Regions from separate parts of the Saccharothrix lopnurensis genome, predicted to be linked through region 1. Evidence: riboswitches for the same ligand, from Rfam matches in the RefSeq annotation. Region 1 holds a riboswitch; each other region holds the start of a gene.

Region 1 (7,174 bases):
GAGATCTGCCCGAAGCCGGGCCAGTCGAGTGCGGCGGTCACCCGATCAGCTTAACCGGACAGGCGTACTGCTTTTTCTTCCTACCTGGGAGCGTTCCCAATGCGCCCGTTCAGCTCTGTCCCGGGCCCGGTCGCACGGCCAGGGTTGGTCCGGGCGACCTGATCAACCAGGAGGTTCTCGATGCGGAGATCCCGAAAGCGCGCCGCGGCCGGCGTGCTCACCGCGTTCGCCGTCCTCGTCGGCGGATCGCAGGCCACCGGCGCCGGGGAACCGCGCGGACCGCACTACCAGGACGCCCGCGCGCCGGTCGAGCGCCGCGTCGACGACCTCCTGCGGCGCATGACGCTGGAGGAGAAGGTCGGCCAGATGACCCAGATCCGGCTGGGGAAGCTGCGCGGCAACTGCGAGTGGAACGCCGGCCCGCTGCGCGAGGACTGCCTGAAGGCGGTGCTGGAGGACGCGAAGGTCGGCTCGGTCCTGTCCGGCGGCGGTGACGCGCCGAACCCGAACACGCCGCGGGCGTGGGCCGAGATGACCAACGAGATCCAGCGGTACGCGCTGGACCACAGCCGCCTGCGCATCCCGCTGATCTACGGCGCGGACGGCGTGCACGGCCACTCGAACGTGCTCACCGCCACCATGTTCCCGCACCAGGTGGGCCTGGGCGCGACGTGGAACCCCGATCTGATGGAGGACCTGGGCGAGTCCACCGGGCGGGCCATGCGCGCCACCGGCGTGTTCTGGAACTTCGCGCCGGTCTCCGACCTGGCCCGCGACACCCGGTGGGGCCGCTACTACGAGACCTACGGCGAGGACCCGGTGCTGGCGGGCTCGCTGGCCGCGGCGAACGTGCGCGGTCAGCAGCGCGAGGCCGACGGCACCGCGTCGCTGGCCGCCACCGCCAAGCACTTCGCCGGGTACTCGGAGCCGTTCAACGGACACGACCGCGCGCCCGCGCAGCTGCCGATCCGGCACCTCCAGGACACCGTGCTGCCGCCGTTCCAGGCGCAGTTCGACGCCGGCGTGCGGACCGTGATGATCAACTCGGGCGCGGTGAACGGCGTGCCGGCGCACGCGTCGAAGTACCTGCTCACCGAGCAGCTGCGCGACCGGATGGGCTTCCGCGGGGTGGCGATCAGCGACTGGGAGGACATCCGGTACCTGGTGGACCGCTACCACGTGGCGGCGGACTACCCGGAGGCCATCGCGATGGCGGTGAACGCCGGCGTGGACATGGCGATGGAGCCGTCGAACGCGGCCGAGTTCACCAAGGGCCTGCTGGCGGGCGTGCGCGGCGGCGCCATCAGCGGCAAGCGGATCGACCAGGCCGTGCGGCGCGTGCTGACGCTCAAGTTCGAGCTGGGCCTGTTCGAGAAGCCGTTCGTGGACCCGGCCGCGGCCGACGGGGTCGTCAACGGCGCCGACCGACCGCTGGCGCTGCGGGCCGCCGCCGAGGGCGTGGTGCTGCTGCGCAACGAGGGCGTGCTGCCGCTGTCCACCGGGGCCCGCAAGCTCGTGGTGACCGGCGACGCGGCCGACTCGGTGGCCCGCCAGCTCGGCGGCTGGACCGTCGGCTGGCAGGGCGTGCCGGCGGGCTCGCCGCTGCCCCCGACCACCACCGTGCTCCAGGGCATCCGGGCCGCCGCGCCGGGGGCGGACGTGGTCGGCGCCACCACCCGGGCCGACGCCGTGGCCCAGTCGGCCGACGCCGACGCCGTGGTGGTCGTGCTCGGCGAGGACCCGGGCGCCGAGGGCGAGGCCGACACCGAGTCCCCCGCGCTCACCGCCGAGCAGCAGGGCCTGGTCGACGCCGTGCGCGCGACCGGCAAACCGGTGGTCGTGGTCCTGCTGACCGGGCGGCCGCAGGTGCTGGGCACGGTCGCCGGGGCGCCCGCGCTGCTGGCCGGCTGGCTGCCGGGCTCCGAGGGCGGCGCCGCCGTCGCCGACGTGCTGTTCGGCGCGGTCAACCCCAGCGGCAAGCTGCCGGTGTCGTGGCCCAAGACCATCGGTGACCAGCCGTTCTCCTACGACCAGCCGCGCGGCGCGAACACGGGCGAGAGCTCGAACTACGACCCGCAGTTCGCCTTCGGCCACGGCCTGTCCTACACCAGCTTCACCACGTCCGCGCCGGTCCTGAAGTCCGCCGAGGTCCGGCGCGACGGCAAGGTCGAGGTCTCGGTCACGGTCACCAACACCGGCGTCCGCGACGGCGCCCTGGTGGTGCCGGTGTACGTGCACCAGCCGGTCAGCAGGGTCCTGACCCCGGACCGCCGCCTGGTGGCCTTCACCCGGGTGGAGCTGAAGGCGGGCGAGCAGCGCGCGGTGCGGGTGACCTTCGACGCGACCCGCCTGGCCACGACCGCGGGCGACATGGACGCCACCGGCAGGCCCGAGGTGGCGAAGGGCCGGTACGAGGTGCTGGTCGGCGAGGGGAGGGCGGGGTTCACGGTGCGGTGAGCAGCCCTGATATCGTGACTGGTCGTACCGCGCGGCATTCCGCAGTGGAGGAAGACCGCCCCGGGTTCGGGGTGGAGCCGATCGACGAGCGCGGTACGACTCCGAGACCGAGGAAAAGGGTGGCTTTCGCGTGGCGAACATCAAGTCCCAGCTGAAGCGGATCAAGACGAACGAGAAGGCGCGCCTGCGCAACAAGGCCGTCAAGTCGTCGCTGAAGACCGCGATCCGCAAGTTCCGTGAGGCCGCCGAGGCCGGTGACAAGGAGAAGGCCGTCGCGCTGGCGCAGGAGGCTTCCCGCAAGCTCGACAAGGCCGTCACCAAGGGCGTGATCCACGCCAACCAGGCCGCCAACAAGAAGTCGGCGCTGGCCAGGCGCGCCAACCAGGTCTGACCCTGGTCCACGGCACCGAGCACCACAGCACCGAGCACCACAGCACCGGAGCGCCGCTCTCCCCTCGCGGGGCGGGCGGCGCTCCTGCTTTTCCGGCCGCCGGGCACTTGTTTCGAGCTTTTCCGGCCACCGGGCAGTCATCCCTGCTTTCCGGCCACCGAGCACTCATCCCTAAGCTTTTCCGGGCACCGGGCACCGGGCACCGGTCGCACGCCGACCGGCGGCGTCTCGGCATTCAGCAGCCCGGCGCTCAACCAGCCCGGCGTTCACCAGCCCGGCGTTCACCAGCCCGGCGTTCACCAGCCCGGCGTTCACCGCCGACCGCGGGCGGCGACGATCTTCAAGACCGCTCGCTCCAAGGCGTACCCCGAGTCGGCGGCGGCGCCCTTCACGTCCGCGTTGAGGTCCGCGACCACCGACATGGCCGACGCCAACCCCCACTCCTCCCACCCACGCGACTGCCCCTGGGCCTTCTTCACCTTCCACGGCGGCATACCCAGCTCACCCGCCAGCTTGAACGGGTCCCCCCGACCGACCGCCGACACGCGCGCGACCGTGCGCACCGCGTCCGCCAGCGCGTCGGCCACCAGCACGTGCGGCACACCGAGCTGGATCGCCCAGCGCAGCGCCTCCAGCGCACCGGCCCGGTCACCCATCACGGCCTTCTCCGCGACCGCGAACCCGGTCACCTCCGCCCGCCCACGGTGGTAGCGGCGGACCGCCTCGGCGTCGACCTTCCCACCGGTGTCGGCGACCAGCTGCGACGCCGCCGCGGCCAGCTCCCGGAGGTCGGAGCCGACCGCCTCGATCAGCGCGGCCACGGCCTCCGGGTCCGCCTTGCCGCCGCCGGCCGCCCGGATCTCGTTGCGCACGAACGCCTCGCGGTCCGTGGCCTTGGTGACCTTGGGGCACTCGGTCACCCCGGCGCCCGCCTTGCGCAGCGCGGCGGGCAGCTCCTTGGCCGCCTTGCTGCGCCCACCACCGCTGTGCACGACGACCAGCGTCACCCCGTCGGCGGGCGCCTTGGCGTAGGCGATCACGGCGTCGGCGATCTCCTTGCCCACCTCCTGCGCGGCTTCGAGCGCGATCACGCGACCCTCCGCGAACAGCGACGGGCTCACCAGTTCGGCCAGCTCGGGAGGGGTGAGCTCGGTCACCCGAACGCGCGTCAGGTCGGCCTGCGGGTCGATCTTCCGCGCGAGGTCCAGCGCGCCGCGCACCGCGCGTTCGACCAGCAACTCCTCCTCGCCGATGACCAGGTGGACGGCATCGGGCGTGTCAGTGGGCGCACTCACGCGCGCGATCCTCCCACGCCCGTTCGCCGTCCGGATGGTGGACGTCACTGGCTACGGGTCGGGATCGTGTCGTAGGTTGACGTCACCACAACTGAATACCGCTCATCCAGAGGGGCAGAGGGATCGGCCCGTAGAAGCCCCGGCAACCCGTCGTTCAGCGTGCGCGTCCAGCGCCCGCCGGCGATCACGGTGCCAATTCCGACCCGCGACGCGGGAAAGATGAGGAGACACCTCGCGATGACTGCTGTCAGTGCGCCCTCGGCGACCACCACCTCCTTCGACCTCGGTCCGGCTCGTGCCCTGTCCTGTCGGGAGTGCGGGCACGAGACGCCGCTCGCACCGGAATACGCCTGCCTGGAGTGTTTCGGGCCGCTGGAAGTGGCCTACGACTTCGGCCGCGTCCGCCGTGAGGACATCGAAGCCGGCCCCCGGTCGATCTGGCGCTACCGCGGCCTGCTGCCCGTGCCCTCCACGGTCGAGTCGCACCCCAACACCAACCCCGGCGGCACCCGCCTGGTGGAGGCCGACCGCCTCGCCAAGGCCCTGGGCGTCCGCAAGGTCTGGGTCAAGGACGACACCGGCAACCCCACCCACTCCTTCAAGGACCGCGTCGTCGGCGTCGCCCTCGCCGCGGCCCGCGAGCTGGGCTTCAAGGTGCTGGCCTGCCCGTCCACCGGCAACCTCGCCAACGCCGTCGCCGCCGCCGCGGCCCGCGCCGGCTGGGAGTCGGTGGTCTTGGTGCCCTCCTCCCTGGAGCAGGCGAAGATCCTCATGACCGCCGTCTACGACGGCAACCTGATCACCGTCGACGGCAACTACGACGACGTGAACCGGCTGGCCCAGGAACTGGCCGCCGAGCACGAGGACTGGGCGTTCGTCAACGTCAACGTCCGCCCCTACTACGCCGAGGGCTCCAAGACGCTGGGCTACGAGGTCGCCGAACAGCTCGGCTGGCGCCTGCCCGACCAGATCGTGGTGCCCATCGCGTCCGGCTCCCAGTTGACCAAGGTCGACAAAGCCTTCCGCGAGCTGGGCGAACTCGACCTGGTCGAGCAGACCCCGTACCGGGTGTTCGGCGCCCAGGCCACCGGCTGCTCCCCCGTCTCCGCCGCCTTCAAGGCCGGCCACGACGTGGTCTCCCCGGTGCGCCCGGACACCATCGCCCGCTCACTGGCGATCGGCGCCCCCGCCGACGGTCCCTACGTGCTGGACGCCGTGCGCCGCACCAACGGCGCGATCGAGGACGTCACCGACGAAGAGGTCATCGAGGGCATCCGGCTGCTGGCCCGCACCGAGGGCATCTTCGCGGAGACGGCCGGCGGCGTGACCGTCGCCACCGCGAAGAAGCTCATCGAGTCCGGGCAGCTCGACCCGGACGGCGAAACCGTCCTGCTCATCACCGGCGACGGCCTCAAGACCCTCGACGCCCTCAGCGACCGCATCGGCCCCCGGGCGAACGTGCCGCCGTCGGCGGAGGCCGTGCTGAAGGCCCTTCAGGACTGACACCACCACCCGGACCACCGGCCACATCGGAGCCACAAGCCACACCGGCGCCACAAGCCACACCGGCGCCACCGGCCGCTCCGGAGCCACCGGCAACACCGGAGGCATCGGCCGAGCCGGAGCCACCAACCGGGCCAGGTTCGGTGCCCGCCGAACCCGGTGCCGAACCCGGTGCGACGGTCACCAAACCCGGTGCGGCGGTCACAGCGCGACCCCCGAGGTGCGCAGCCAGCCCGTGCGCGGGAAGGCGGCCAGCTCGGGGAGCACGCGCGGCTCCACCGGTTCGGTGACCACGCGCCACGCGGTCAGCAGCTGTGGCCACGGCCGTTTCGCCTTTTCCTGGTTGTAGCGCTCGGCGTGCCACTCCTCCGGCGGTATCGCGAGGTCGTCGTCGAACAGGGTGTCGGCGACCAGGCGGTACGCGGCGTCGGCGGAAGCCACCTCGGCCGTGTGCACCACCCCGGTGGCGGTGGCCCGCGCGACGATGCCGCGTTCCCCGCCGAGCCGGTCCTCGCACACGTAGTAGGTGAAACTCGCCCGCAGCTCGTCGCGCGGCCAGGGCCGAGCGGTGTAGCCCGGCTGCCACAGCGCCCACCCCAGGGCCCGGTGGTCACCTGGCCGCTGCCACCCCGCGTTGAGCCTGATCCACCTGTCGTTCCTCATCTTCGTTTCCCTTCGCCTCGTCGAGCGGACCGCCCCGGCGGACGATCCGCAGCCCTTCCGGGCCGGTGAGGACGGCGGTGTCGCCGTCCCGGTCGGTGCGCAGCACCAGCGCGCCCTGCTTCACCAGCGCGTCGACCACCACCCCGCTGGGGTGGCCGTAGCGGTTGCCCGCGCCGACGCTCACCAGCGCGATCCGCGGCCGCACGGCCGCGAGGAACGCCGGTGACGAGTACCGCGACCCGTGGTGCGGCACCTTGAGCACGTCGGCCCGCAGGTCGACGTGCCCGTCGAGCAGGTCGGCCTGTCCGGCCAGCTCGACGTCGCCGGTCAACAGCACCCGCCCGGCCGCGGTCGATGCCCGCAGCACCAGCGACGCGTCGTTGACCGCCGTGTTCGTCTCACCCACCGGGCCCGCACGCGGACCCAGCACGTCGAGTCCCAGCCCCGGCCAGCCCAACCGCTGCCCGGCACTCAGCTCGACCACGCGGACCCCGGCCGCCCGCGCCCGTTCGCGCACCTCCTCCCACGCCCACCCCGGCCGGCGCGCGGGCCCCACGGCCACCGCGCCCACCTCTCGTTCCGCCAGCACGGCGGCCAGTCCGCCGACGTGGTCGGCGTGCAGGTGGCTCAGCACCACCAACGGGATGCGCCGCACCCCCAACCGCCGCAGGCACGACAGCACCGGCACCGGGTCGGGCCCGGTGTCGACCAGCACCGCCCGGTCGCGCTCGGCGGTGGCCAGGACGACCGCGTCCCCCTGACCCACGTCGCACGCCACCACCGACCAGCCCTGGACGGGCCAGCGCGGCGAGACCACCTCCAGCGGCACGAGGACCACCACCGCCCCGGCCACCGCGGCCACGAC
Region 2 (7,174 bases), on a different contig from region 1:
TCCGCGCCGCTCTCGGCCTTGAACGTGTCCAGGTACGGCACTGTCTGGAAGTAGTTGGCGTCCAGCGACCCGTCGACCAGCGCGGTGTTCGGCTGCACGTAGTCGGTGAACTCCACCACCTCGATCCTCAGGTCCTTCGAGGCGGCCAGGTTCTCGGCCACGTACTTCAGCACCTGGGCGTGCGGGACGGGGCTCACGCCGACCTTCAGCGGCGCGCCCGGGTCGGAGGCGGCGCCGGTCGGCTCACCGCTCCCGCAGCCCGCCGCGGTCAGCAGCACGGCCAGCAGGGCAGCACGGATACGCATGTCGTTCCTTCGGGGAGAGAGGCTCGCGGGGGTGTGCGAGACGAGGTCAGACGGAGGCGTGGCGGCGCCGGTCGACGGCCCGCGCCACGCGGTTGGAGGTGAACTGGATCGCGGTGGCGACGACCGCGAGCACGGCGACCGTGCTCCACAGGTAGCGGTCGTTGAACCGCTGGTAGCCCTCGCGCACGGCGAGGTCGCCGAGCCCGCCGCCGCCGACCACGCCCGCCATGGCCGAGTAGCCGAGCAGGGCGATCGCGGTCACGCCGATGGCGTTGACCAGCGCGGGCAGCGATTCGCGCAGCAGCACGCTGCGCACGATGCGGGTGGTGGAGGACCCGGTGGTCACCGCCGCCTCCACCACCGAGACGTGCACCTCGGACAGCACGTTCTGGACCAGCCTGCCGACGAACGGGATGGCGCCCACGGCCAGCGGCACGATGGCCGCGGTCGGTCCGATGGTGGTGCTGAGCAGGAGCCTGGTCAGCGAGGTGAGCACCACCAGCAGGACCAGGAAGGGCATGGAGCGGCCGAGGTCCACCACGAACCCGAGCACCTTGTGCGCCAGCGGCCGGGGCTTCAGCCCACCGGGTGCGGTGAGCTGGAGCCAGATGCCGACGGGGGTGCCGAGCAGGACCGCGATCAGGGTGGAGACGCCCACCATGTACAACGTCTCGCCGGTGGCGAGCAGGACCTCGTCGAACACGGTGGACCAGGGTGTCGCAGACCTCACGCAGCGACTCCCTGCGGCCCCGTCAGGGTCCGCCGCACCGAGCCGCCCGCCTCCGAGATCCACTCCAGCGCCGAGTCCGAGCGCTCGCCCTTAAGCCCGACGCGGAACCGCGCGACCGGGGTCTCCCCCAGCCTGGTCAGGCCGCCGCCCAGCAGGTTCAGCTCGATGCCGAACCGGTTGGTCACCTCGGGCAGCAGCGCGCCGACCGCGGCGAAGCCGACCAGCACGACGTCGGCGACCCGGTCGTAGGCGCTGTCGACCGCCGGGTTCTGGTCCGCGGCGGGCAGCAGCGACGCGGCCGTGCGGCTGCCGGCGTCGGACACCAGGTCGAGCACCTTGCCGTGCTCCACCACGCGCCCGTCCTCGAGCACCGCGACGTCGTCGCAGATCCGGCGCACCACGCCCATGTCGTGGGTCACCACGAGCACCGTCACGCCCAGCTCGGCGCGGGCCCGGTCCAGCACGGTGAGCACCGAGCCGGTGGTGTCCGGGTCCAGCGCGGAGGTCGGCTCGTCGGCCAGCAGCACCGAGGGCTGCGCGGCGAGCGCGCGGGCGACCGCGATGCGCTGGCGCTGGCCGCCGGAGAGCTGGTCGGGGTAGCTGCCGGCCTTGTCGGTCAGGCCCACCAGGTCCAGCAGCTCGGCGACGCGGGTGCGGCGCTGCGGCCCGGCCACGCCGGCGGCCTCCAGCGGCAGCGCGACGTTGCCCGCCGCGGTGCGCTGGCGCAGCAGGGAATCGCCCTGGGGCACGACGCCGATGCGCCGGCGCGCGGCGCGCAGGGCGGTGCCGTCGAGGGAGACGAGGTCGGTGCCGTCGACGCGGATCGCGCCGCTGTCGGGGCGCTCCAGCAGCGCGACGCACCGGGCGAGGGTGGACTTGCCGGCGCCGCTCGGGCCGACCACGCCGAGCACGGTGCCCGCGGCGACGTCCAGGTTCACGCCGTCCAGCGCGCGAACCTGCCCGGTACTCCCGGGGAAGGACTTGGTGAGGTTCTCGACAGTGATCACGTTTTCACTCCACGACTGCGTGCGGCAGCGCGCGCTCGGGGCGCGGGCGACCGGGGGTCTTCAGCTGGCAGGTGCGTCCGGACGGGGACGCGGCGGTGGGGAGGGGAGGAGCGCCGGGGCGATCAGCTCGTCAGCTGCGACAGCCGGAGACCGTGCGGCGGCCGTGGTCCACGACTCGCCGGCGCGTGAGCATTCGCATCCTGGGCACGTGATCCTCCATCGTTCCTGGCTGAAGCACCTGCCCCCAGGTGGGGTGGTTGCTGCGGCGTCGTGGAGCCAGGTCTCTCGGCCGCTCGGGATGGCAAGTCGAGTACACCTGAAGGACCCCGCCCGACGCAAGCCCGTAACGGAACCGTCCGGCAAATCACACTGATGGCCGAAAAGATCGACGTTTAAAGGGGGGTGACGACCTCGACTATCCGGATGAAGTCTCTGATACCGAGCTTTTCGCCGCGCGCGCCCGGGTCGACCCCGGCGGCCAGCAGCACGCGCTCGGCCTCGGCGGCCGACCCGGCCCACCCGGACAGCGCGCCGCGCAGGGTCTTGCGCCGCTGCGCGAAAGCCGCGTCCACCAACGAGAACAGCGCTTTGCGGTCCACAGTGGACAGAAGCTCGTGGCGCTCGAACGCGACCAGCGCGGAGTCCACGTTGGGCACCGGCCAGAACACGGAGCGGGACACCGGGCCCGCCCGGCGGGCGTCGGCGTACCAGGCGAGCTTGACGCTGGGCACCCCGTAGACCTTGCTGCCCGGACCGGCGGCCATCCGGTCGGCCACCTCCGACTGCACCATCACCAGGCCGGTGCGCAACGACGGCAGCTCGGCCAGCAGGTGCAGCACCACGGGCACCGCCACGTTGTACGGCAGGTTGGCCACCAGCGCGGTCGGCGCGTGCGGCAGCCGCGCGGCCGTGACGCGCAGCGCGTCCGCGTGGACGACGGCGAGCCGGTCGGCCAGGTCGGGCGCGCGCTCGGCGACGGTGACCGGCAGGCGGTCGGCCAGCGCCCCGTCGATCTCCACCGCCACCAGGGCCCGGCACGAGGGCAGCAGCGCCAGGGTCAGGGAACCCAGACCGGGCCCCACCTCCAGCACGACGTCGTCCGGCCGCAGCGCGGCGGAGGACACGATGCGGCGCACCGTGTTCGGGTCGTGCACGAAGTTCTGGCCCAGCTTCTTGGTCGGGCGGACGTCGAGGTCGGCGGCCAGCCGACGGACGTCGGCCGGGCCGAGGAGCGCGCTGCTCCCCGGCCCGGCCGACGATGAAGCTCCGGTCACGCGCCCATTCTTACGGCAGGCCCAGCTTGGACCGGCAGCCGGGCCACGCGGAGTAGCCGCCGCGGGCGTCGCGCAGCTTGGTCGCGATGGCGATCTGCTGCTCGCGGGACGCCTGGTGCGGGTACGCGGCGTACTGGCTGCCGCCGTAGGCGTCCCAGGTGCCCTTGTTGAACTGGAGGCCGCCGTAGTAGCCGTTGCCGGTGTTGATGGCCCAGTTGCCGCCGGCCTCGCACTTGGCCAGCGAGTCCCACACCGCGCCGTCCGGCGGCAGCTTGGTGCCGACCTTGACCTTGCGGGCCTTGGGCTCCTTGGTGATCTTCACGCCCAGCTTCTCGCGGGCGATCTCCTTGCCGTTCTTGGTGGTGACGCGGTAGGTGACGATCTGCTCGCCCGCCGCGCCCTCCTCCACGACCTGCTTCTGGCCCTTCATCATGGTGTCGTCCTTGACCTCCTCGACGGCCGGCTGCACCGGCTCCGTCGCGTTGATCACCGAGACACCGGTGCGGCTGATGTGGACCTCGGCGCCGCTGGTGATGCGCAGGTCCGAGGCCGTCTCCAGCCTGTCGTCCGGGCCCAGGGCGAGGTTCTCGACCCGCATCAGCTCCTCGACCGTCACCGCGGTCGTCCGGAGCTGGCGCGGCTCGTGCCCGCCGTCGTAGAGCGTGATCGTCTTGAGGCTCTTGACCTCCAGGGCCATGCCCGAGAGCGGGACGTCCATGCCGCGCTCGTGGGAGACCCAGGCGCCCTCGTCCTCGATCCTGAGCTGGTCCAGGGCCTCGTCCACGGTGACCGAGCGGACCCAGCCCTCGCGCTGCTCGCCGTCCACGGTGGCCTTGACCAGGCGGCCGCGGTCGAGCGTGATCCGGCCGCCGTCGCCGACCTTGGCCTGGGGGCTCGGGCTCAGGGCGTCATGCGCGCCGACCGTGATGCCCTCGTCGGCGAGGATCTCGCCCACGGTGCCCTCGTAGGTCCGCACGGTCTTGGCCTCGCCGTCCACGTCGACCGTGATCGACTTGTCCATGGCGATGGCGGTCGCGCCGCCGCCGGAGATCGTCACCAGCACGGTGGCGACCGCGGCCTTGAGGAAGCGGCGCTTCCACTTCCCGGCGGCCTCGACCAGGGCGGCGGGCGGGGCGTCGGGCCGCTCGGCGGCCGGGGCGCCCGCCACGCGGTCCTGGGAGACCTCGTCCGGGATGATGATCGGCGGGAGGAGCGTGGTCTCGGCGTTGATGAGCCGGATCAACTCGTCGACGTCGACGTTGGCGCTCGCGAGCAGCTCGTCGGCGTCGGGGCCGAGGACGTCGAGGACGTCGTTCGGCGTGATCGTGAAGACCGCGGTCTCCCAGTTCGCGTTGTCCCACTCGACGGACGCGGTCGGCCGCTCCAGGACGTCGACCGAGGCGGCCGGGACGTCTGTCACGGGCGTAAACCAGTCGGTGTCCTCGTTGAACGAGTTCACGGGGTTCCATACCTCCTGAAGGCGCGAAGTCCCGCAACGCGCACGGTCGTCGTCGGCGGTCAGCTACTGATCTCCGGCAACTCCCGTGCTGTTGGTCCTTCTCGCTTCTGGTGTGTCGACCCGCCCCGACCGCGGGTGCGCCCCGGCACTGGATACGTGGGGCACGGTCACGGGACCGTAACGGGTGTCGGGGGGTTGTGCAAACACCCCGGCGGGACTTGTGAGTTCAGTCACCCCGTCGGCGGTGCGGGGCGGTACTCCGTTCGTCGCAAGGGGCATCAGTGCTGCGCTGCGTCACGGAGCCCGAAGATCCGCTCGGCGTTCCGGGTGATCGCGGAGGCGAGTTCCGCCAGGTCAACCTCACGCAGGGTCGCCAGGTCCCGCAGCGTGTAGTTCGCGCAGTAGGGTTCGTTCGGACGACCCCGGTACGGGTGGGGGGTGAGGAACGGCGCGTCCGTTTCGACCAGCAGGCGTTCCTCCGGCGTCCACCGCGCGGCTTCCCGGAGCGCGTGGGCGTTGCGGAAGGTCGCGGGGCCCGCGAAGGACAGCGTGAAGCCCCGTTCCACGCACCGCCGCGCGAAGTCGAGGTCGCCGGAGAAGCAGTGGAACACCACCTCGGCCGGCGCGCCCTCCTCGTCCAGCACCCGCAGGACGTCCTCGTGCGCCTCGCGGTCGTGGATCATCAGCGGCTTGCCGGTGTCCTTGGCGAGCCCGACGTGCCACCGGAAGGCGGCGCGCTGGTCCTCGGGGGAGGCGTAATCCCAGTAGTAGTCCAGCCCGGTCTCGCCGATGGCGACCACGCGCGGGTGCCCGGCCAGCTCCGCCAGCACGGCCCGCTCGTGCTCGCCGAAGCCCGTGGTGCGCGTGGGGTGCAGCGCGACGGCGGCGAAGACCCGGTCGTCCCACGTGGCCGCCTCGGCGGCCCAGCGGGCGGCCTCCAGGTCGTCGGCGACGGTGATGACGCGGTCGACCCCGGCCGCGGTGGCCCGGTCGAGCAGGGCGGCCACGTCCCGCGGGGTCTTCGCGCCGCAGGCGTCGAGGTGGGTGTGCGCGTCGACCACCGGCGCCGGGAGTGGTTCCGGCGCCGGCGGTCGTTCGCCCCTGCGCCCGGTCACCGGACGATCGGGGCCCACTCGGGGCCCTTCTCGCCCAGCTCCGGGTCGAGCTTCGCGAACAGCGGGGTCGGCTTGTCCAGCGGCCGGCCCACCTCGATCGGCGTGGACCCCCACGTCGCCTGCTCGGCGGCGTAGTCCCCGGTCAGCACGGGGTACTCGCGGTCGGGCACGTCGAGGTCGGCCACCTCGGTGATCTCCGGCTGCGCCGCCCACACGCCCCGGCCGCCCAGCAGCTCGTGCACCTTCTGCGCGGAGTGCGGCAGGAACGGCGTGAGCAGGGCGTTGGCGTCCTGGACGACCTGGAGGGCGGTGTGCAGGACGGTGTCCCGGCGCTCCGGGTCGTCCTTGAGCTTCCACGGCTCCTGGTCGGACAGGTAGCGGTTGGCCGCGCCGACCACCCTCATCGCCTCGGTCGACGCCTGCTTGAACCGCGAGCGGCGCAGGTGGCCGCCGACGACGTCGAACGCGGTACGGCTCAGCGACAGCAGCTCGTGGTCTGCCTCGGTCGGCCTGGTCGGTCGCGGCACCGCGCCCACGTTCTTGTGGGCCAGCGAGAGGGACCGGTTGACCAGGTTGCCCCACTCGTTGGCCAGCTCGAAGTTCGTGCGGCGGACGAACTCCTCCCAGGTGAAGTCGGTGTCCTGGTTCTCCGGGCCGGCGACCGAGATGAAGTAGCGCAGCGCGTCCGGGCCGAACTCGCGCAGGAAGTCGGTCACGTAGATGACCGTGCCGCGCGAGGTGGAGAACTTCGAGCCGCTCATGGTGAGGAACTCGGACGACACGACCTCGGTCGGCAGGTTCAGCGGGCCGAACGAGCCGGGCTCGCCGCCCTTCGCGCCCTGCCCGTTCTGGCCCAGCAGCAGCGACGGCCAGATCAGCGAGTGGAAGACGATGTTGTCCTTGCCCATGAAGTAGTACCCCTGGGCGTCGCCGGTCCAGAACTCGCGCCAGGCGTCCGGGTTCCCGCTGCGGCGGGCCCACTCGACGCTCGCGCTGAAGTAGCCGATCACCGCGTCGAACCAGACGTAGAACCGCTTCATCGGCTGGTCGCGCCAGCCGTCCAGCGGGATGGGGATGCCCCAGTCCAGGTCGCGGGTGATGGCGCGCGGGCGCAGGTCGCCGATCAGGTTCCGGCTGAACTTGAGCACGTTCGGGCGCCACTCGGTGCGCGTCTGGAGCCAGGTGCCCAGGGCGTCGATGAACTGCGGCAGGTCCAGGAACAGGTGCTCGGTCTCGACGAACTTCGGGACCTCGCCGTTGATGCGCGAGCGCGGGTTCTTCAGG
Region 3 (7,174 bases), on a different contig from region 1:
CGTGGGTGAGGCGTTCCGGTTCTCGGTGCGGGTCAAGCCGGGGGCTGGGCGGGAGGTCGTCGGCGGGCGGTGGGGTGAGGGGGCGCTGATCGTGGCGGTCGCCGCGCCGGCCGTGGAGGGCAGGGCGAACGAGGCCGTGCGCAAGGCGCTGGCCAGGGCTTTCGGTGTGCGGGCGCGGGACGTGGCGGTGGTGGCCGGCGAGCGCGGCCGGGACAAGGTCGTGCAGGTCGACCCCGCCCCGGCCGCCGCTCCGGAGGTGCTGGAGCGGTTGCTAGGCGGCTAGCGTCCAGACCGCGTGCGCGATCGCGTCGGCGTTGCGGTCGAGCGCGGTCGCGTTGATGTTGGCCGTGGTGTCGCAGGAGCGGTGGTAGCAGCGGTCGAACGCCTGGCCGGCGGTGCCGCCCCACTTCTGGGCCTGCGCGGAGGTCTTGATGCCCTCGGCGCCGGTGAACGTGCCACCGACCGGGATGCTCGCGCGGGCGAACGCCGCGTGGTCCGACCTGCCGCCCACGCTGGTCAGTTCGGTCGGCACGCCGATACCGCTGAAGTAGCCCTGGATGACCTGCTGGAGCTCCGTCGAGCCCGTCGGCTGGCCGGAGGCGCTGTAGACGAAGTAGCCGGGGTTCGGCGAGCCCGTCATGTCGAAGTTCAGGTACGCCCGGATGCGCGACCGGTCCGTTGTGGACAGCGAGTTGACGTAGTAGGTCGAGCCCACCAGGCCCAGCTCCTCGGCGCCCCACCAGGCGAAGCGCAAGCCCTTGCTCGGCCGGAAGCCCGTGGACCGGACGGCGAGGGCCACCTCCAGCAGGCTCACGGAGCCGGTGCCGTTGTCGTTGATGCCGGGGCCCGCGGTGACGCTGTCGAGGTGCCCGCCGAGCATGATGACGTTGTTCGCGTCGCCGGTGGTCCAGTCGGCGATCAGGTTGTAGCCGACGACGCCGTTGCGGGTGAACGACTGCACCCGCGTGGTGTAGCCGGCGGCGTCCAACTTGGACTTGATCCAGTTGACCGAGGCCAGGTAGCCGGGCCTGCCGTGCGCCCGGTTGCCGCCGTTGGCGGTGGCGATGGACTGGAGCTGGTTGAGGTCGGCCTGGAGGGTGGCGACCGAGATGTCGGGGCCGGCCGGGGCGGCGGTGGCCGAGCCCGAACCGAGCAGCGCGCCGGCGGTGACCAGCACGACGGAGATCGTTCGCAGTTTCACGGTTTCTCCCGCAGGGAAGTGGAGGTTCTCCCACCGTGCCCTGGTCGGCGCGCCGCCGGTAGCGTCGTTCGGCTGGTGCCTGATTAGTCCAGATCGGCGACAACGGGGAGAATGACCGCGACGCGTGACGACAGGAGGTCGAGTGGGTGGTGTGACGGGCTTCCTCGGTGTCGCCGCCGGGGTGCTCCTGCTCTCGGTCGTCGCGGTGCGGCTGTCGATCCGGCTCGGCCTGCCGTCGCTCCTGCTCTACCTCGGCATCGGCGTGCTGCTGGGCGAGGCGGTGCTGGGCATCCAGTTCGAGGACGCGGACCTCACCCGGTCGCTGGGCACGGTCGCGCTCGTGCTGATCCTCACCGAGGGCGGTCTGACCACGCGGTGGCGCGACGTGCGGCCCGCGCTGGGGCTGGGCGTGGCACTGTCCACAGTGTCCGTCGGGGTCAGCATCGCGGTCACCGCGTTCGGGCTGCACCTGCTGCTGGACATGGACTGGCGCACGGCGCTGCTGTGGGGCGCGGTGCTGTCGTCCACGGACGCGGCGGCGGTGTTCAGCGTGCTGCGCGGGGTGGGCGTGGGCAAGCGGCTGATCGGACCGCTGGAGCTGGAGTCCGGCATCAACGACGCGCCGGTGTACATCGCCGTCGTGCTGCTGGCGGCGCCGGACCCGATCACCTGGACCGCGCCGCTGCTGATGGGCTACGAGCTGGTCGCGGGCACGCTGATCGGGCTCGCGCTGGGGTGGCTGGGAGGCGTGGGGCTGCGCCGGGCGGCGCTGCCCGCGACCGGCCTGTACCCGCTGGCCACGGTGGCGGTGTGCGTGCTGGCTTACACGGCGGGGGACCTGGCGCACGCGTCCGGGTTCCTCGCGGTCTACATCTCGGCGCTGGTGCTGGGCAACGCGCGGCTGCCGCACCGGTCGGACACGCTGTCGTTCGCCGAGGGGCTGGGGTGGCTGTCCCAGATCGGGCTGTTCGTGCTGCTCGGGCTGTACGCCTCGCCCGGTCGGCTGCTCGACGCGGTGGTGCCGGCGCTGGTGGCGGGCGGGGTGCTGGTGCTGGTGGCGCGACCGCTGTCGGTGCTGTGCGCGGCGCTGCCGTTCCGGGTGCCGTGGCGGGAGCAGGTGTTCATCTCGTGGTCGGGGCTGCGGGGCGCGGTGCCGATCGTGTTCGCGCTGATCCCGTTGATCCAGGGGGTGCCGGGGGCGCAGCGGCTGGTGGACGCCGTGTTCGTGCTGGTCGTCGTGCTGACGGTGGTGCAGGGGACGACGCTGCCGTGGCTGGCGAAGTGGCTGAAGCTGGTCCGGTCGGGTGAGGCGCTGGAGGTGCAGGTCGACTCGTCGGCGCTGGACGAGCTGGGCGCGGAGCTGCTCCAGGTGCGCATCCAGCGGGGGTCCCAGCTGCACGGCGTGTACCTGTCCGAGCTGCGGTTGCCGCCGGGGTCCTCGGTGAGCCTGGTGGTGCGGGGCGACAAGGGGTTCACGCCCCAGCCGACCACGCGGTTGCAGGAGCACGACCAGCTGCTGGTGGTGTGCACGGACGTCGTGCGCACGGCCACGGAGCAGCGGATCCGGGCGGTGGACCGGGCCGGTCGCTTCGCCCGCTGGAAGGGCGACGCGGGCCTGCCCTGACCCCGCGAGTCGTACGTTCCCGCCCGTCGTGTCGTACGTCCAGGACCCCCGAATTCAGCGTTCGCGTCACCCTGCGGGGTGCCTGAACGTGTAACTCGGGGGTCCTGAACGTACGACTCGCGGGGTCTGGGCGTACGACTCGCGGTCTCAGGGGGTGGGATGGGTGGTGGGGTGGTGGGGGTGGGGTTAGGGTGGTGGGGAAGGTCATGAGTGCCAGTGACAAGCCCGGGCTTGCTGGCCGGCAACCCTCCAACCGCGGTGGGGTGCCCCCGGTGAGGACCTGGTCGTGCGCGTCGGGCGTGCGGCAAGCGCGGGCCTCCGGTGGAGTCCCGGACTCCCGGAGGGTCTCGTGGCCGTTGCGGTTTCCCCTGTCGTCGGTGCCGGTCTGCCCCGGACGGTGGGCGCCTCGCTGAGGGTGCCGGTGCTGACCGGCGAGCGGGTCGAGTACGCGAACCTGGACCACGCGGCCGGCGCGCCCTGCCTGGAGCAGGTGCGGGACGCCGTCGACGAGCTGCTGCCCTGGTGCGCGAGCGTGCACCGGGGCGCCGGGTTCGCCTCACAGGTGTCGACGCGGGTTTACGAGCAGGCGCGGGAGGCGGTGCGCCGGTTCCTGGGCGCGCGCGACAGCGACTCGGTCGTGTTCACCCGCAACACCACCGACGCGCTGAACCTGCTGGCCAGGGCCCTGCCGCGGCGGACGGCGGTGGTGCTGTTCGACACCGAGCACCACGCGGCGCTGCTGCCGTGGCGCGGGCCGCACGTGCGGCGGCTGCGGACGCCCGGCGACCCGGCCGCGGCGGTGCTGGAGCTGGACCGGGCGCTGCGCGAGGCGCCGGTCGGGCCGCGGCTGGTGGTGGTGACCGGCGCGTCGAACGTCACCGGCGAGGTGTGGCCGGTGGCCGAGGTGGTGCGGGTGGCGCGCCGCCGCGGTGCGCGCGTCGTCCTGGACGCCGCCCAGCTCGCGCCACACCGGCCCATCGACCTGCGGGCCCTGGACGTCGACTACGCCGTGGTGTCCGGGCACAAGCTGTACGCCCCGTTCGGCGCGGGCGCGCTGGTCGGCCGGTCGGACTGGCTCCGGGCCGCCGAGCCCTACCTGGTGGGCGGCGGGGCCACGGCCCGCGTCACCGACCGCGGCGGCCGGTTGGGCGTGTCCTGGTCGAACGGGCCCGAGCGGCACGAGGCGGGCACCCCCAACGTGGTGGGCGCGCACGCCCTGGCCACCGCCTGCGACGTGCTGGCGCGGCACTGGGCGCAGACGCTGGAGCACGAGCGGGTGCTGCTGGCGCGGCTGCGGGACGGCCTGCGGTCGGTGCCCGGCGTGGCGGAGCTGTCGCTGTTCGGGGCCGGGCACGACCGGGTGGGCGTGGTCGGCTTCACGGTGGGCGCGCAGGACGTCGGCTACCTGGCGGCGGCGCTGTCCGCCGAGCACGGCATCGGCGTGCGCGACGGCGCGTTCTGCGCCCACGTGGCCGTCCAGCGGCTGGCCGGCGGCCCCGCGCTGCGCGCCTCGATCGGGCTGGGCACCACCGAGGAGCACGTGGACCGGTTCGTCGAGGCGCTGCGCCGGCTCGTCACCGAGGGTTCGCGGTTCGAGTACGAACTGAGGGAGGGTCGGTGGGCGCCGGTCGACGACGTGCGCCCGCTCCCGCCGTTCCTGCGCTGACGGGGATGCTGGACAATGGCCGGGTGAGCACTGAGCCCAACACCGAGTCCGACGCCGCGGACCAACCGGAGGCGCCGCTGCCCCAGCGCCGCGTCGCCCTGCTGGCCGTCATCGCGCCGCTCGTGCTGGCGCTCGACCTGGGCACCAAGGTCCTGGCGGTGGAGCGGCTGGAGGGCCGGGAGCCGGTCGAGCTGCTCGGCGGCCTGCTCTACCTGCCGCTGATCCGCAACACCGGCGCGGCGTTCGGCCTGGCCGAGGGCTGGACGGTGATCCTCGCGCTGATCGCGTTCAGCGTGGTCGGCTTCATCCTGTGGATCGCCCGCCGGCTGCGGTCGGTCGGCTGGGCCATCGGCCTGGGGCTCATCCTGGGCGGCGCGATGGGCAACCTGGTCGACCGGGTGTTCCGCGCCCCCGGCCCGCTGCGGGGCGGCGTGGTCGACTTCATCTCGGTGCTCGACCCGTGGGGCAACTTCTTCCCCGTGTTCAACCTGGCCGACTCGGCCATCTGCGTGGGCGGCGGCGTCATCGTGCTGATGGCCCTGCTCCAGCGCGACTACGACGGCACCAAGGTGGAGAAGAAGAAGTGAGCGGCTACCGCAACCTGCCCGTGCCGGACGGCCTGGACGGTATGCGCGTCGACGCGGGCCTGGCCAAGCTGCTGGGCCTGTCGCGCACCGCGGTGGCGGCGCTGACCGAGTCGGGCGACGTGGTGCTGGACGGGCACCCGGCGGGCAAGTCCGACCGGCTGGTCGCCGGCTCGGTGCTGGAGGTCACCCTCCCCGAGCCCGAGCGGCCGGTCCAGGTGCAGGCCGTGCCCGTGGAGGGCCTGGAGGTCCTGCACGAGGACGACGACGTGATCGTGGTCGACAAGCCGGTGGGCGTGGCCGTGCACCCGAGCCCCGGCTGGACCGGGCCCACGGTGGTGGGCGGCCTGGCCGCGGCGGGCATCCGCATCGCCACCTCCGGCGCCGCCGAGCGGCAGGGCGTGGTGCACCGGCTGGACGTCGGCACGACCGGCGTGATGGTGGTCGCCAAGAGCGAGGGCGCCTACTCCTCCCTGAAGCACGCCTTCAAGGAGCGGACCGTCGAGAAGCTGTACCACGCGCTGGTGCAGGGCCACCCGGACCCGATCAAGGGCACCATCGACGCGCCCATCGACCGGCACCCCAAGCACGACTACCGGTTCGCCGTGATGGCCAACGGCAAGCCCAGCATCACCCACTACGAGGTGGCCGAGGCGTTCCGGGCCGCGTCGCTGCTGGACGTGCACCTGGAGACCGGTCGCACGCACCAGATCCGGGTGCACTTCTCGGCCCTGCGCCACCCGTGCGTGGGCGACCTGACCTACGGGGCCGACCCGTCGCTGGCCAAGCGGCTGGGTCTCACCCGGCAGTGGCTGCACGCCCGGATGCTCGGCTTCCACCACCCGGCCGACGGCCGGTGGGTGGAGTTCACCAGCGAGTACCCGGCCGACCTGGCGAACTCCCTGGAGCTGCTCCGCGACGAAGGTCACTGAGTCGGCGTGACCTGAGCCATAACGCCGCCCCGCGGTTGCTTCGTCTTGCGAAGCTTTTACCGGAGAAACCGGGGGACGGACACATGGACAACAAGACCCGCCTGGCCGCCCTGCTGGGCGCGCTGTGCAGCCTGGGACCGCTCTCGATCGACACCTACCTGCCCGCGTTCCCGGACATGGCCCGGGAGTTCGGCACGGGTGGGTCCCAGGTCCAGCTGTCGCTGACGACCTTCATCATCGGCCTGTCGCTGGGCCAGCTGCTGGTCGGACCGCTGTCCGACTCGTGGGGCCGCCGCCGGCCGCTGCTGGTCGGGCTCGGCGGCTACGTGCTCGTGTCGCTGGTCTGCGCGGCGGCGCCGGGCGCGCTCGCGTTCTCCGGCCTGCGGCTGCTCCAGGGCCTCGGCGTGGCGGCCGGGTTCGTGGTCGCCGCGGCGATCGCCCGCGACCGCTTCGAGGGCCTGGCCATGGCCCGGTTCATGTCGCTGATGATGATGGTCAACGGGATGGGCCCGGTGCTCGCCCCGGTGCTGGGCGGCCAGCTGCTGCGGTTCACCAGCTGGCGCGGCACGTTCGTGGTGCTGGCGCTGCTCGGTCTGGTGCTGCTGGTCCTGCTCGCGCTCACGCTGCCGGAGACCCTGCCGCCGGACCGGCGCCGGCCCGCGAACCTCCTGCTGACCCTCCGGGTGTTCGGCGGGCTGCTGGCGGACCGGAAGTTCCTCGGCTACGTGCTCGCCTCGTCCCTGGCGCTGGGGTCGCTGTTCGCCTACGTCGCGGGCGCCTCGTTCGTGCTCCAGGACGTGTTCGGGCTGACCGCGCAGCAGTTCAGCTACGTGTTCGCGGCGAACTCGGTGGCCATCTTCCTGGCCGGCGTGCTCAACACCAGGCTCACCGGCCGGATCATGCCGCGCCCGCTGCTCAAGACCGGCCTGGCGGGCGCCGCGGTCGGCGGGGTGGGGCTGGTCGTCGGCGCCGCGCTGGACGGCGGGCTGGCCACGTTCCTGCCGCCGCTGTTCGTGCTCACGATCGGCGTCGGCCTGCTCATGCCGAACGCCTCGACGCTGGCCATGTCGCGGCACCCGGAGGCGGCGGGCAGCGCCTCGGCCGTGCTGGGCGTGCTCACGTTCCTGGTCGGCGGGCTGATGGCGCCGCTGGTGGGCGCGGGCGGGT

What was found. A riboswitch is a leader RNA that binds a small molecule or an ion and turns the genes downstream of it on or off. The one in region 1 is predicted to bind S-adenosylmethionine.
Region 2: another riboswitch for S-adenosylmethionine. It lies ahead of ACFP3R_RS18060 (methionine ABC transporter ATP-binding protein); the one in region 1 lies ahead of thrC (threonine synthase).
Region 3: another riboswitch for S-adenosylmethionine. It lies ahead of ACFP3R_RS06680 (aminotransferase class V-fold PLP-dependent enzyme); the one in region 1 lies ahead of thrC (threonine synthase).

What each region holds. Positions count from the first base shown of each region.
Region 1 is NZ_JBHSQO010000013.1:86,945-94,118, forward strand. Features, by position in the region: gene ACFP3R_RS15285 (sulfite exporter TauE/SafE family protein) at 1-41, opposite strand, end outside; gene ACFP3R_RS15290 (glycoside hydrolase family 3 N-terminal domain-containing protein) at 181-2,457, shown strand; gene rpsT (30S ribosomal protein S20) at 2,588-2,848, shown strand; gene holA (DNA polymerase III subunit delta) at 3,160-4,143, opposite strand; SAM riboswitch class I at 4,243-4,369, shown strand; gene thrC (threonine synthase) at 4,381-5,646, shown strand; gene ACFP3R_RS15310 (hypothetical protein) at 5,848-6,309, opposite strand; gene ACFP3R_RS15315 (DNA internalization-related competence protein ComEC/Rec2) at 6,257-7,174, opposite strand, start outside.
Region 2 is NZ_JBHSQO010000016.1:115,869-123,042, reverse strand. Features, by position in the region: gene ACFP3R_RS18070 (MetQ/NlpA family ABC transporter substrate-binding protein) at 1-305, opposite strand, end outside; gene ACFP3R_RS18065 (methionine ABC transporter permease) at 352-1,035, opposite strand; gene ACFP3R_RS18060 (methionine ABC transporter ATP-binding protein) at 1,032-2,042, opposite strand; SAM riboswitch class I at 2,256-2,347, opposite strand; gene rsmA (16S rRNA (adenine(1518)-N(6)/adenine(1519)-N(6))-dimethyltransferase RsmA) at 2,435-3,316, opposite strand; gene ACFP3R_RS18050 (transglycosylase family protein) at 3,327-4,775, opposite strand; gene ACFP3R_RS18045 (TatD family hydrolase) at 5,054-5,890, opposite strand; gene metG (methionine--tRNA ligase) at 5,887-7,174, opposite strand, start outside.
Region 3 is NZ_JBHSQO010000005.1:2,397-9,570, forward strand. Features, by position in the region: gene ACFP3R_RS06660 (TetR/AcrR family transcriptional regulator) at 1-9, shown strand, start outside; gene ACFP3R_RS06665 (DUF167 domain-containing protein) at 2-283, shown strand; gene ACFP3R_RS06670 (M28 family metallopeptidase) at 272-1,201, opposite strand; gene ACFP3R_RS06675 (potassium/proton antiporter) at 1,353-2,825, shown strand; SAM riboswitch class IV at 3,028-3,142, shown strand; gene ACFP3R_RS06680 (aminotransferase class V-fold PLP-dependent enzyme) at 3,175-4,491, shown strand; gene lspA (signal peptidase II) at 4,515-5,078, shown strand; gene ACFP3R_RS06690 (RluA family pseudouridine synthase) at 5,120-6,007, shown strand; gene ACFP3R_RS06695 (multidrug effflux MFS transporter) at 6,091-7,174, shown strand, end outside.